Regions from separate parts of the Actinoplanes sp. NPDC048791 genome, predicted to be linked through region 1. Evidence: riboswitches for the same ligand, from Rfam matches in the RefSeq annotation. Region 1 holds a riboswitch; each other region holds the start of a gene.
What was found. A riboswitch is a leader RNA that binds a small molecule or an ion and turns the genes downstream of it on or off. The one in region 1 is predicted to bind cyclic di-AMP.
Positions count from the first base shown of each region.

Region 2: another riboswitch for cyclic di-AMP. It lies ahead of AB0C29_RS32740 (transglycosylase family protein); the one in region 1 lies ahead of AB0C29_RS35790 (NlpC/P60 family protein).
Region 3: another riboswitch for cyclic di-AMP. It lies ahead of AB0C29_RS31025 (hypothetical protein); the one in region 1 lies ahead of AB0C29_RS35790 (NlpC/P60 family protein).

Region 1 covers NZ_JBEZGQ010000737.1:358-4,334, reverse strand. The annotation lists gene AB0C29_RS35805 (VOC family protein) at 85-438, opposite strand; gene wrbA (NAD(P)H:quinone oxidoreductase) at 417-1,052, opposite strand; partial or broken gene AB0C29_RS35795 (sigma factor) at 1,201-1,443, shown strand; cyclic di-AMP (ydaO/yuaA leader) riboswitch at 1,780-1,917, shown strand; gene AB0C29_RS35790 (NlpC/P60 family protein) at 1,932-2,924, shown strand; gene AB0C29_RS35785 (SRPBCC family protein) at 2,980-3,600, opposite strand; gene AB0C29_RS35780 (hypothetical protein) at 3,694-3,977, opposite strand, start outside.
Region 2 covers NZ_JBEZGQ010000617.1:488-5,122, forward strand. The annotation lists gene AB0C29_RS32735 (GNAT family N-acetyltransferase) at 114-971, shown strand; cyclic di-AMP (ydaO/yuaA leader) riboswitch at 1,143-1,290, shown strand; gene AB0C29_RS32740 (transglycosylase family protein) at 1,295-1,921, shown strand; gene AB0C29_RS32745 (SAM-dependent methyltransferase) at 1,976-2,770, opposite strand; partial or broken gene secF (protein translocase subunit SecF) at 2,874-4,635, opposite strand, start outside.
Region 3 covers NZ_JBEZGQ010000560.1:375-5,359, forward strand. The annotation lists gene AB0C29_RS31020 (hypothetical protein) at 1-768, opposite strand, end outside; cyclic di-AMP (ydaO/yuaA leader) riboswitch at 772-909, opposite strand; cyclic di-AMP (ydaO/yuaA leader) riboswitch at 1,188-1,337, shown strand; gene AB0C29_RS31025 (hypothetical protein) at 1,377-2,417, shown strand; gene AB0C29_RS31030 (ABC transporter ATP-binding protein) at 2,435-3,211, opposite strand; gene AB0C29_RS31035 (ABC transporter permease) at 3,216-4,112, opposite strand; gene AB0C29_RS31040 (TetR/AcrR family transcriptional regulator) at 4,282-4,890, shown strand; partial or broken gene AB0C29_RS31045 (hypothetical protein) at 4,841-4,985, opposite strand, start outside.

The sequences.
Region 1 (3,977 bases):
GCCAGGCCACCGGCGACTGCTGCACGCACGACCGTCTTCATGGTGCATCTCTACCCACTGGTCGCGCCGGCACGCAACTTCCGGTCAGTCCCGATGGGCCACGATGTTGAGCACGTTGCCGTCCGGCGCCCGGACGAAGAAGCGGCGTACGCCCCACGGCTCGGTGGTCAGTGGGTGCACGATCTCGTAGCCGAGCCGCTGCGCCTCCTCGTAGGCCCCGTCGACGTCGTCGGTCTGCACGGAGATCACCGAGTCCTCGGGTGCGGTGGCGTCACCGCTCACCAGCTGCACGCTCGCCCCGCCGTCGGATGAGGTGTAGCGGGCCACCCAGCCCAGGTTGAACTCCTCGGTGCTCAGGCCGAGGAAATCGGTGTAGAAGCCCTTCGCCGCCTCGAGGTCGGGCACGGGAAGGTTGGTCATGATGCGTCGGGCGCGCATGTGCTCCTCCTGCCGGCGCCGGCCTTGAGCGAGGCGGCGGTCTCGACCGCACGGAGAGCCTGGTGCCGGGCTGCCTGCAAGGCTATGTCACCGGGCGGGCCGTCGCCCGCGACGTGCGAGGTGCCGTACGGGTTGCCCGACCGGAACTGGATCGGGTCGGTGTAGCCGGGTGGCACGATGATGCCGCCCCAGTGGTAGAACACGTTGCCCAGCGCCAGCAGGGTGGACTCCTGGCCGCCGTGGGCGGTGTTGGAGGCGGTGAAGGCCGAGTAGACCTTGCCGGCCAGGCCGCCCTGCGCCCACAGCGGTCCGGTGCTGTCGATGAAGGCCTTGAGCTGGGCGGACACGTTGCCGAAGCGGGTCGGTGTGCCCATCAGCACCACGTCGGCCCAGGCCAGGTCGTCGAGGCTCGCCTCGGTCAGGCCGGCGGTGTCCCGCAGGTGCCGGCCCCAGGCCGGGTTCGCGTCGATCGCCTGCGGCGGGGCCGACTCGGCGATCCGGCGCAGCCGGACCTGGGCGCCGGCTTTCTCCGCGCCTTCGGCGGCGGCCCGCGCCAGCGCGTGCACGGTGCCGGTGGCGCTGTAGTACACGATCGCGGCGTTCACGGATTCCATGACTCGTCTCTCCCGGTCGGATGGGCGTTGGGGTGCAGCGGTACGACGACAGAGCACCGCAGAATGTGAGGTGGCGCGCCGGCCTCACAATCCGGTGCGGTGTCTCGTCGGACCCGGTGCGGACGCGACGATCGAAGGAGCCGGGGGCATGAGCGAACGGCGGCAGCTGATCAATCTCGCGTACCGGTTGCTGGGCTCACTGGCCGACGCCGAGGACGTGGTGCAGGAGACCTACGCCCGCTGGTACGCCATGCCGGCCGCGCAGCAGGAGGCCATCGAGTCACCGGGCGCCTGGCTGACCCGGGTGGCCGGGCGCATCTGCCTCGACCAGCTGCGTTCCGCACGCTCGCGGCGGGAACGCTATGTCGGCGAGTGGATCCCGGAACCGCTGCCCGGCCGTACGGGGCTCGGCGGGCGGCCCGGCGCCGCGACGGCCGATCCGGGCGACCGGTTGAATGTGAGTGATCCGCGCCCGGTCACCGTGACCTTGAGCCTGGCCGCGGCCACCGGCGCGGTCGGCCTGCTGGTATTACCCACAGTGATTCTGGTATTGCCCTGGCTGGACCGGGCGCTCTCGGCCTGGCCGCTTTGACGGCCATTTCCTTACGCTGCGTCAACCAATGTTCGGCGCAGTGTGTCCTGATACCGCCGGGTTCAATTCGCCGTTGATCGGGAGTACGGTAGTGCCCGGCTCGGCAGTCCCCCCTCGTCCCAACCCGGGCGAACTGACGGGCCACCGCCTAATCGTCGCGAGACGAACCGGGGACCCACGAATTCTGGGGTCAAGCCACCAGCAACACGGTGGCCGGGCGCGCTTCCCGCCCGCACCCGTCAGCTAACCCGGTCGGCGGCCGAGGGAAGAAAGGACACTGCACCTACGTGAAACGGATTGAGGCGCGCAGCGCCGCAATTCTGCGCAGCATCGCCTGCGCCGTCGTCGCGGTCGGGATTCTTCTCACTCCCGGGGTGGCGAATGCGACACCGTCCCCGTCGAGCATCGAAAAGCAGATCGACGAGCAGTGGAACAAGCTGGAACCGGTCATCGAGCAGTACAACAACGTGCACAACCAGCTGCTCAAGAACCAGGACCAGCTCCGCAAGATCGACAAACGGCTCGCACCGCTGGAGCTGGAGGTCGACCTGGCCATGTCGCAGGTGGGCAACATGGCGGGAAAGGCCTACATGCAGGGCTCGCCCAGTGCCATGAAGGCCATGGTCGTCAGTGGCTCGCCGACCTCTCTGACCGAGAAGCTCACGTTCCTCGACCAGATCAGCCGGCACCAGCGTGAGTCGGTCTCGGGCGCCGCGAAGTTGCGCGACCAGCTCGCGGGCGACAAGCGCGACCTGGACACTCTGACCAAAGCCGTGGCGGCGCGCGACAAGGCGCTGGCCAAGCAGAAGAAGGACATCCAGAAGAAGGTCGACGAGCTGCAGAAACTGCGGATCAGGGCGTACGGCGCGAGCGGCGTCTCCGACGGTGCGTTCAAGACGGGCCCGTGCCCGGTCGACTACACCGACGACAAGGGTGGCCGGGCGGCGCAGAAGGCGTGCGACCTCATCGGCAAGCCCTACATCTTCGGTGCGGAAGGGCCGGGCGGCTACGACTGCTCCGGTCTGACCAAGGTGGCCTGGGCGGTGGTCGGGGTGCACCTGGAGCACTTCACCGGTGACCAGATCGGAGCGGGTCGGGCGGTCAGCCGCAGTCAGCTGCAGCCGGGCGACCTGATCTTCTACGGCAGTCCGGTCCATCATGTCGGCATCTATGTCGGCGGCAACACGATGGTGCACGCACCGCACACGGGTGACCACGTCCGCATGGCGTCGATCGATCGCAGCGGGGCCATCACCGGCATCCGCCGCCCGACGGGCTGACGCCGGCACCGAGCACGACGGAAAAGCCGCCACCTCTGTGGCGGCTTTCTCCTTTTCAGGCCTGTTCAGGGGCGAACTGGGCCAGCGACATCTCCTTGGCCGCGGCAATGTCCTCCGGCTCCGCCGTGCCGGAGGCCTCGACCACGCTCACCCAGATGTGCACGGACCGCAGCGTGAACTCCCGGGCCTCCGGCGAGCTGGCCGCGGCGACCGGGTCCTCGGCGACCACACCCTGCAGAAACAGCGCCAGGGCCAGGAATGCGCCGTCCCAGCCGGGGCCGACGTAGAGCGCCCCCGCGCCGCTGCGGGCCATCTCGATGGGGACGGTGTGCTCCAGCTCGAGCCGGGTCCGCTCCGCGCCGTCCGGGGACAAGCGCAGCTCCACTAGGCTCAGCGGGCCGCCGAAGGTCAGCCGCAGCAGGTGGGGCGGTTCGCAAGCCAGGATGTCGCCGCCCGCGTTGCCCTCCAGCTGGAACTTGCCGCCGGCCCGCAGATCCCCGCTGACCGGATAGAACCACCGCCTGATCCGCTCCGGGTCGGTCAGGGCCGCCCAGACGTCCTCAACCGCACCGTCGTAGACCCGGCCGAGCAGGACGGTGACCCCTTCGCCACCCTCGATCGGCCCCCTGCTGACGGTGCGCTGAATGGCCTCCAGCTGCTCCGCGATTTCGATCATCGGTCGTCCTCCCCATGCCAAGCCGTTCCGGACGCAGGCCAGTATGCCAGCCGTCGCTTATATAAGCCAAGGCTGGCATGAGAAGGGACCCACTCAGCCGGCGAACGTCCAGCGGAGCCCCGTGTGCTCCGCCGAGCGGTACGCCGTCTCCGTCTGGGCGTCGACCCAGCCCCGAGGGTCGTAAACCACCGCAGTGTCGTCCGCTGCCCGGTCGTCGACGGCCACGGTGGTCCCGTCCGGGCACCGCAGCCGCTCAGCGGACACGACCGCACAGGTTGCCGTACGGCCGGCCACCGCGAGCGCCGCGCCGGGTCCGCCGGTGAAGGCGGTGGACAGCGCGACCACCGTGACGAGGAAGCCGGCCGCGGCGAGGTGGC
Region 2 (4,635 bases), on a different contig from region 1:
CCGGCCGGGGCCTACGCTGAGCACACCCGTCACCGCCGAAGGTGAGCACACATGGATCTCGCGACCCTCGTCGCCGGCCCGGTCGCCGACGTGTCCGCTCCGGAGCCGCCGTCGTGAGCAGGGTGATCGTGGCGGCGATGGAGGCGGCCACGGTGGCCGCGCGGGCGGCGCGGGTGCTGGTCCGCCCGGTGCACAGCCTGGCCGAGCTGACCACGCTGGACCGGATGCTGGCCGGCATCTGGCAGGACGACGCGAGCGGCCCGCTGCTGAGCACCGAGCTGCTGCGCGCGCTGGCGAAGTCGGGCAACTACGTGGCCGGTGCCTTCGACGGCGGCACCCTGGTCGGGGCCGCGGTGGCGTTCTTCGCCGCGCCGGGTGAGCGCGAGCTGCACAGCCACATCGCCGGGGTGTCCGCCGCCGCGGCCGGGCGCAGCGTCGGCTTCGCGCTCAAGCAGCACCAGCGGGTCTGGGCGCTGCAGCGCGGCATCAGCACGATCAGCTGGACGTTCGACCCGCTGGTGGCCCGCAACGCCTACTTCAACCTGGCCAAGCTGGGCGCGGTGCCGACGGAGTACCTGGCGAACTTCTACGGCCCGATGCACGACCGGATCAACGGCGACGACGAGAGCGACCGGCTGATGGTGCGCTGGGATCTCGCCGCCCCGGCGGTCGTCTCCGCCAGTGCCGGCAAGCCGGTGCGGTCCGTGCGGCCGCCGACCGCCACCGTGGCGCTGCGCCGTGCGGGCAACGGTGGGCCGGTGCCGGGCTCGTTCCGGGGGCAGACCGTGGTGGTGGCCGTCCCGGAGGACATCGAGAGCTTGCGCCGCCGGACCCCGGGGGCGGCCAAGGACTGGCGGGTCGCCGTACGGGAGACGCTGAGCACCCTGCTCGCCGACCGGTTGCGCTTCGCCGGCTTCGACCGCGACGGCTGGTACGTCCTCACCCGCGGCTCCGAGGAGTACGGCCGGTGATATCGACAGCCTTGCCCCGATTCTGACCAAGATCAAAAGTGGGCAAAAGCTGAGAACAACGTCACGTTAGGCCCCCGGAGGTTGGCCCCGTGGCGGGCAACGTGGTTACCGTCGGCCGGTCCGCTGACGCGGGCCCCGCGGTCGGTAACGCCGAGTCCTGCCGCCGACCGGGCTGGGAACTCAACTCAGGCATGGAGCGGGGGACCCACAGGTTCTCCGGCGCGCTCACCGCGCGCCTCCGGGGTGAAGCCGCGGCACCACAGCGGCCGGGCAACCTCAGCCCGAACCCGACAGCTGACCTCGCAGGCGTGGAGGTTCACTCGATGGCACAGATCCACAAGCAGTCCCTGCGCGCCCTCGGCCTGGTCGTGGCCGGTGCCGCGGGCACCGTCGCCCTGCTGGGCCCGGCCTCTCCGGCCGCGGCGCAGTCCGGTGTCAACTGGGACGCGATCGCGCAGTGCGAGTCCGGTGGCAACTGGAGCATCAACACCGGCAACGGCTACTACGGTGGCCTGCAGTTCAGCCGCAGCACGTGGAAGGCGTACGGCGGCGGCAAGTACGCGAGCACCGCCAACAAGGCGAGCCGCTCGGAGCAGATCCGCATCGCCGAGAAGGTGCTCGACGGCCAGGGCATCGGCGCGTGGCCGGTGTGCGGCAAGAAGGCCGGCTCGTCGAAGTCCTACCAGGCGAAGAACACCGGCGGTTCCTCGTCGAGCGGCAAGAAGGCCACGGCGTCGCGTACCACCACGCACAAGAAGTCGGCGGCGACCAAGCGCACCTCGGTCAAGGCCACCGGCAGGCACTACACGGTGAAGTCCGGTGACACGCTGGCCAAGATCGCGGCGGCCCAGCACGTCAAGGGCGGCTGGCGCGCGCTGTACCAGCTCAACCGGGCGCAGCTCGGCGGCAACCCCAACCTGATCTTCCCCGGTCAGCGCCTGTCGCTGTGATGAGCCGGCCCGGCTGCCTTACCCCCGTGGGGCAGCCGGGCCCCCCACCGGCGCTCAGGGCTTGCGGCCCACCGCGACGAACTCCGACACGACCTCGGTGATGCCGGGGTGCCGCGGGTCCGGCCGCCAGGCCGTGCAGGTCACGACGCCGGGTTCGAGCAGCTCCAGCCCGGCGAAGAAGCCGCGGATCTCCTCGAGGGTGCGGGTCCTGATCGGCGCCGCGCCGCTCTCGTTCCACTGCCGCATCGACTCCTTGACGGCCTCGCCGTTGACCTCCGTGGTCGGATGCGAGATCAGCAGGAAGCTGCCGGCGGGCACCGCGGCCAGGAACTGCTCGACCACCGACCGGGCCTCGGCGTCGTCCATGACGAAGTTGAGGATGCCGGACAGCACCACCGCGGTGGGCCGGCCGAAGTCCAGTGTGGTGGCGGCGGCCCGGAGGATGGCCTGCGGATCGCGGACGTCGGCCGCGAGGTAGTCGGTGGCCCCCTCGGGGCTGCTGGTCAGCAGCGCGCGGGCGTGCGTGAGGACCAGCGGGTCGTTGTCGACGTAGACGACGCGGGCGTCCGGGGCGACGGCCTGGGCCACCTCGTGGGTGTTGTCGGCGGTGGGCAGCCCGGTGCCGACGTCCAGGAACTGGCGGATCCGGCCCTCGCCGGCCAGGAACCGCACGGCCCGGCCGAGGAACTGCCGGTTGGCCCGGGCCGACAGCACGAGCTCGGGCATCAGCCGGACGGCGTAGTCGGCCGCCTCCCGGTCCGCCGCGAAGTTGTCCTTGCCGCCGAGCAGGTAGTTCCAGACCCGCGCCGAGTGCGGCACGTCCGTATTGAGCTGCGCGGGATCCGTCATCGGGCTCGTCCTTCCGCTACCGGCGGCATCGATCGGTGGCGGGAACCCTACCGCGCCAAGCAGCGGGGTGGGCGCACGGCGGCGCACACCCCGCTGCCCGGGGTCAGCGGGACCGGAAGGTGATCGCCAGCGGCGTGGCCAGGAACACCGACGAGTACGTGCCCACCACGATCCCCACCAGCAGCGCCACGGCGAAGTCGACCAGCGACGCCCCGCCCAGCGTCGCCAGGGCGGCCAGGATGAACACCGCCCCCAGCCCGGTGTTGACCGTACGCGGGACCGTCTGCAGGCACGCCGTGTTGGCCAGCCGCGCGAACGGCACCCGCAGCTTCGGGCTGATCTTGCGCTGACCGTGGACCAGCTCCCGGATCCGGTCGAAGACCACCACCGAGTCGTTGACCGAGTAGCCGACCACGGTCAGCACCGCGGCCAGGAACACCCCGTCGACGGGTTTGCCGAGCCAGGCGAACACCCCGATCAGGATGACCACGTCGTGGAGCATCGCCAGCACCGCCGCCGCACTCCAGCGCCATTGGAACCGCACCGACAGGTACGCCAGCTGCGCGCCGAGAGCGATCGCCACCGCGAGCAGCGCCTTGTCCCGCAGTTCGGCACCGAGGCTGGGCCCGACCTTGTCGTCCCGCAACTGCTGGACGTCACCGCCGCCGGCCGTGCCGAGCGAGTCGCGTACGCGTTGCTCGGTGGCGTCGTCGAAGGCGCCCGCCCGCACCGAGACGTTGCCCTGGCCGACCTGGGTGACCACGGCCCGGTCGACGCCCGCGGCTTCCACGGCTGCCCGGGCCGCGTCGGTCGACAGTGGCCGGCTGGTGGCGTACTCGACCATGCGGCCGCCGGTGAACTCGACGCCGAGGTTCAGCCCCCGGGTGGCGACGCCGCCGATGGAGAGCAGCACCGCCGCCGCCGAGACAGCCAGCCACAGTCGCCGGCGGCGCATCAGGTCCGGGCCGCGGGACTCGATCGCCTGGCGGACCCGGCCGGCGTGGGCGATGCCGCTCCACCGTGGGCGCACGACCAGCCACCGCCGGCGCAACAGGGCCTCGGCCGGTAGCCGGGTCAGCACGAGCGCGGTGAACATGGACGCCAGCACCCCGATGCCCAGGGTGACGCCGAAGCCGCGTACCGGGCCGGAGGCGAGCAGGAACAGCAGGGCGGCGGCCACCAGGGTGGTCACGTTGGAGTCGATGATCGCCGACCAGGCCCGGGCGAAGCCGCCGCGGATCGCGCTGCGCAGGGTGGGCCGGCCGGCGTACTCCTCCCGGGCCCGTTCGAAAACGAGCACGTTGGCGTCGACCGCCATCCCAATGGCGAGCACGAACCCGGCCAGGCCGGGCAGGGTCAGGGTGGCGCCGACCGCCAGCAGCGCGGCGTAGGAGATCAACCCGTACGCCACCAGCGCCACCGCCGCCAGCGCACCGACCACGCGGTACACCGCCACGATGAACGCGATGGTCAGCAGCGCCCCGATGAGCGCCGCCTGCGCCGACGCCTCGATCGCCTGCCGGCCCAGCGTGGGCCCGACCACCTGCTGCTGGATGATGTCCACGGGTACGGGCAGCGCCCCCGCCCTGATCAGCAGGGCGAGATCGCGCGCCTCGGCCGCGGTGAACGATCCGGTGATCCGCATGGCCTCCCCGGCGAAGCCGACCTCGCAGGTCGCCTCGGGGCTCACCTCGGGCGAGCTGATCACCTCGTCGTCGAGCAGGATGGCGACCCGCCGGGCCGGGTCGCCCACGGGGGAGCAGGCGGCGTCGGCGGTCAGCTTCCGCCAGTCCCGGGCGCCGTCCCCGGCGAAGTCGACGGCCACCTCCCAGCCACCCGGCGGCTGGACACCGGCCTGCGCGCCG
Region 3 (4,985 bases), on a different contig from region 1:
GTTGCGGTGACAACCGACGAACCGGTTGAACTTGGCCTTCTTCACTTCCTTGTACATGTGGAAGGTCCGCGCCGTGATGCAACCGCCCGTGGTCGGGTCGTCGACGTTGCAGGACTCCGGGCCGAACTCGCCGTCGGAGTTGCGGGGGGCGGGCGCGGCGGTCCGGGACTTGGCGACCACGAAGCCGCCCGTCACCGACTTGCCGCCGACCTGGGCCAGCGCCTTCTCGGCCGACTCCTTCTGCTTCTCCATCAGCGCGAGGTTCTGCTTCTGCGCCTTGACCTCCTGGTCCAGGCGCGTCTTGTTGGCGGTCACCTCGTCGATGGCCTGATCCAGCTCGCGCAGCTTGCCGTCGTTGAGGGCGTTGATCTCCTCCAGGGAGACCGCCTTCTTGAGGAAGCCGTCCGGGCTGGTGGTGTTGAGCAGGAAGCCCATGGTCGAGATGCCGCCGGTGCGGTACTGCTGAGCGGCGACCGCGCCCACCTCGGGCAGCAGCAGGTCGCGCTTCGCCTCGGCGTTCTTGACCTTGAGGGCGAGACCGAGCTGGGTCTTGGTCGACTTGGCGACCGCCGCCCTCGCCGTCAGATAGCGCCGGCCCGTGGAGTCCAGCACGTCGTTCAGCAGCGGGTTGTCATCGCCGTCGTCGGCGGTGGCCGACTTGGTGTCGTCCGGATCGGCGTTCGCCGGGGATGCGGGCGCGAGCATCATCGTGACCGCGGCGAGCGGTGCCAGGGCGAGGATCAGCCACCGGCGGGGTCTTGCCGTCATTCAGAATCCTTCCGCGTGACCACCGGCCGGGTTAGCTGACGGGTTCGGGACGGAAGCGATCCCTACCACTGACTCGTGGATTCACCCCGGTAGTTCTGTGGTTCCCCGGCTCATCTTGCGACGATTAGATGGTGGACTGCCGGCGCCTTGGGGGCAGCGCCTCCTGGCAGTGACCGGCGGCCAGCTTACCTGACAACGGCCGAAGTGGCAGTGCTGCCGCGAACGGTAAAACGGTTACCGGGCAACGACTTTCCGTCACCGCTCGATGGAATGACGCAGGTCATAGCCCGTAACGACGCATTAATGTGAGTCGTTGCATTCTTTCCGCCGATTGCTCACCATCAGTGCACGATCGATTGCGTAGGGTGTGACGACTGTCGATTCTTAGCATTGATGGGTAGTGTTCGTCACGGTCTCAGCGCAGACCGCCGCCTAATCGCCGCACGGCGAGCCGGGGAACCACTTGAGTAATGGGGTGAATCCGATCCGCGCACCCCCGCGCGATCGGTAGGGATCGCTTCCGTCCCGAACCCGTCAGCTAACTCGGTCGGCGGCCGACGGAAGGAATGTTCGTGAGGCTCAACCCTGTCCGCCGGCGATTAGCGACCGTGCTCGCGGTCCTCGTCGCCACCTCGGGGCTGGCGCTCGCCGCCCCGACCTCCGCTTCCGCCGCACCCCGCCCCTTCGCCGCGCCGGGCGACTCGGGCGACGACGGCGAGGGCGGTTCGAAGTCCCTCATCAAGCAGCTCGAGGCGGCGTCCAAGGGCTTCGTCGAGGCCCAGGAGGCGCTGGACCGCTCCAAGAAGCGCCAGCGGGAGCTGACCGCCAAGCTCAAGGAGCTCGACACCCAGCTCGGCCCCAGGCAGGCGGCGCTGGACGAGATCGTCCAGCGGGCGTACCGCACCGGGCGGCTCGGGCCGATGACGGCGATGATCACCGCCGACTCCACCGGCAGCATGCTGGACCGGGCGCAGACCCTGGAGACCATCGCCGTCAAGCAGGACCGCGCGGTGCGCGACCTGAGGGACAGCCGGGACCAGCAGGCGCAGGCCAAGACGGCGATCGACACCGCTGTCCGCGAACAGCAGCGCCAGCTCACCGTCATGGCCAAGCGCAAGAACCAGGCCGAGGACGCGTTGAAGGTCGCCAACGCCGCCAGCGGCGGATCCTCGAGTTCGTCGTCCGGCGGCGGTTCCTCCAGCGACGGCGGCAGCAGCGCCCTGGCCGCGCCCGCGCCGCGCAACTCGGACGGCTCCCTGCCGAGCGAGTCGTGCAGCGTCAACGACCCGACCACCTCGGGCTGCATCACGCCGCGCACCCTGCACGCGATGCAGGAGGCGAAGAAGGACGGTTTCAACCACTTCATCGCCTGCTTCCGCCACCAGAACAGCGGTGAGCACCCGAAGGGCCGGGCCTGCGACTGGGCCGCCGACAAGGGCGGCTTCGGCGGCGACGCGACCGGGGCCAGCAAGGACTACGGCAACCGGCTGGCGAACTACTTCATCAACAATGCAAGCCGGCTCGGGATCCTCTACGTCATCTGGTACCGGCGGATCTGGCTGCCCAGCAGCGGCTGGAAGTCGTACTCCGGTGCCGGCGGCGACCCGTCGAGCGACCACACCAACCACGTGCACATGTCGATGCGCTGACCGCGGGGGTGCGGGGCCTACCGCTTGACGTAGGCCTCGTACTCCTTCAGCACGTCGTCGGTCGGGCCGTCGGCGCGGATCAGGCCCGACTCCAGCCAGATGGCCCGCTCGCAGGTGTCGCGGATCGACTGCTCGCTGTGGCTCACCAGGAAGACGGTGCCGGCCTGCGCGCGCAGGTCCCGGACCCGCTGCTCACTGCGCCGGCGGAACTTCGCGTCACCGGTGGCCAGCGCCTCGTCGATGAGCAGCACGTCGTGCTGCTTGGCGGCCGCGATGGCGAACCGCAGCCGGGCGCCCATGCCGGACGAGTACGTCCGCATCGGCAGCGAGCTGAAGTCACCGCGCTCGTTGATGCCGGAGAAGTCGATGATGTCCTTGGTCTTGCTCTTGACCTCGGCCGGCGACATGCCCATGGCCAGGCAGCCCAGGACCACGTTGCGCTCACCCGGCAGGTCGTTCATCAGGGCGGCGCTGACGCCGAGCAGGGACGGCTGGCCGGCCGCGTAGATCGCACCGCGCTCGACCGGCAGCAGCCCGGCGATCGCCCGCAGCAGCGTGGACTTGCCCGAGCCGTTGGTGCCGATCAGGCCGACGGCCTCACCCTTGTACGCGACGAAGCTCACCCCCTTGATGGCGTGCACCTCGCGCATGGTCGCCGGCTTGGTGCCGGTGACGAGCCGCTTGAAGCTGGCGAGCGGGCTGCCGGTGCCCGGGGTCGCCGACTGCTGGATCCGATAGACCACGTGGGCATCGTCGACGATGACCGTCGGATCGCGCCGGTCGCTGCCGGTCATGTTGTCAGCCACGGCCGTAGCCCTTCTCTCCGCGCCAGAAGTAGACGTAACCCCCGAGACCCACCACGAACGTCCAGGCGAGCGCCTCCAGCCACATCACCGTGGGACTCGCCGCGAGCGGCACGTCCTCCATCAGCGCGTGCCGCATGAGGTCGATGAACACCAGCATCGGGTTCGCCTCCACCAGGGTCAGCTTCCAGCCGCTGAGGTGGTCGGTGAAGCGGGTGACCGGGTAGAGCACGGCCGACAGGTAGAGCCACATCCGCATGACGAACGGGATGAGGTTCCGGACGTCCGGGATCTTGCTGCCCAGCCGGGCCCCGGCCAGGGCCAGGCCGGCGTTGAACACGGCCTGGAGCAGGAAGATCGGCGCGATGAGCAGCCATTCCAGGGTGATCGGCTCGCCGAAGCCGACCACGATGACCATCAGCACGGCCAGCGAGGCGAGCGTGTTGCGGACCTCGACCATGGTGATGGCCAGGGGCAGGCTGCCTCTCGGGAAGTGCAGGGCCCGGATCAGCCCGAGGTTGCCGGTGATCGCCTGGATGCCGGCCGACACCGTGGACTGGGTGAAGCCGAAGATGAACACGCCGGTGCACAGGTACGCGACGAAGTTGTCGACCCCGCTCTTCGTGTTCAGGATCACGCCGAAGATCAAGTAGTAGACAGCCGCGTTGATCAGCGGCGTCAGCACCTGCCAGAACACACCGAGCCGGGTCTTGCCGAGCGACGAGGCGACCTTGGCGTTGGCGTACGACGCGATGAAGTGCCGGTACGCCCAGAGCTGACGTGTGTACTCAGGCAGGGAAGGCAGCTTCCCGGCAGCGCTGAGCCCGTGTCTACGGGCCAGCTCCTTGAGCGTCAGGCCGGTCTCGGAATCGGCGACCGCCGTCTGAGGCATGGGGCGCTCCGATCTGGTCGGTCCGCTGGGGATGGGGGACCTGGATGACTTGCGCGGGAACACACTAAACAGTGTGCCGCGATGGAACGGCGTCGTATCGACGTCAGCCCCGAAAGTAGCCGAACGAGCGCCGGAACGCAACCGTTGCGTCCTGGCGTATAGTGCACTCGTGGTTACAGCGAAACGTGCACCCGCCGGAGCGGCGGTGCTCCGCGGGGACATCACCGCGGCCATCCGCAACGCGGTCATGAACGAGCTGGCCGAGGTCGGCTACGGGCGCCTGTCCATCGAGGCGGTGGCGCGCCGGGCCGGCGTCGGTAAGACCGCGATCTACCGCCGGTGGAGCAACAAGCTGGAGATGGTCCTCGAGATCGTCTCCGCCGTGGCGGAGCGTAGCGTGCCGATGCCCGACACCGGAAGCTTCGCCGGCGATCTGCAACTGCTCCTGTTCATCGTGAGCCGGGCCCTGCAGCACCGGATCGCGTCCCAGATCATCCCCGACCTGATGGCCGAGGCGGCCCGCAACCCCAAGATCGCCGAGACGCTGCAACGGGCGCTGCGCACCCACCAGCAGGCCGTCGGCGAGAAGATCGTGGGACAGGCCGTCGAGCGCGGCGAGCTGCCCCCGGGCACGAACGCCGACCTGGCCGTCGACATGATGCTGGGCCCGCTGTACTGGCGGCTGGCGGTCTCGCGGACCCCGATCGACGACGACTACCTCGAGAACCTCAGCAACGCCGTCCTGCGTGCGCTGCAGGAGACCCGCCCCGCGCACTGACGGGGAACGACGCCTCGATCTGCCAGCCGGCCGGGGCGCGTGGACCGTGGACCAGGGTTCCGCCGTACCGGGTGAGGTCCTCGGCCAGGCTGAGC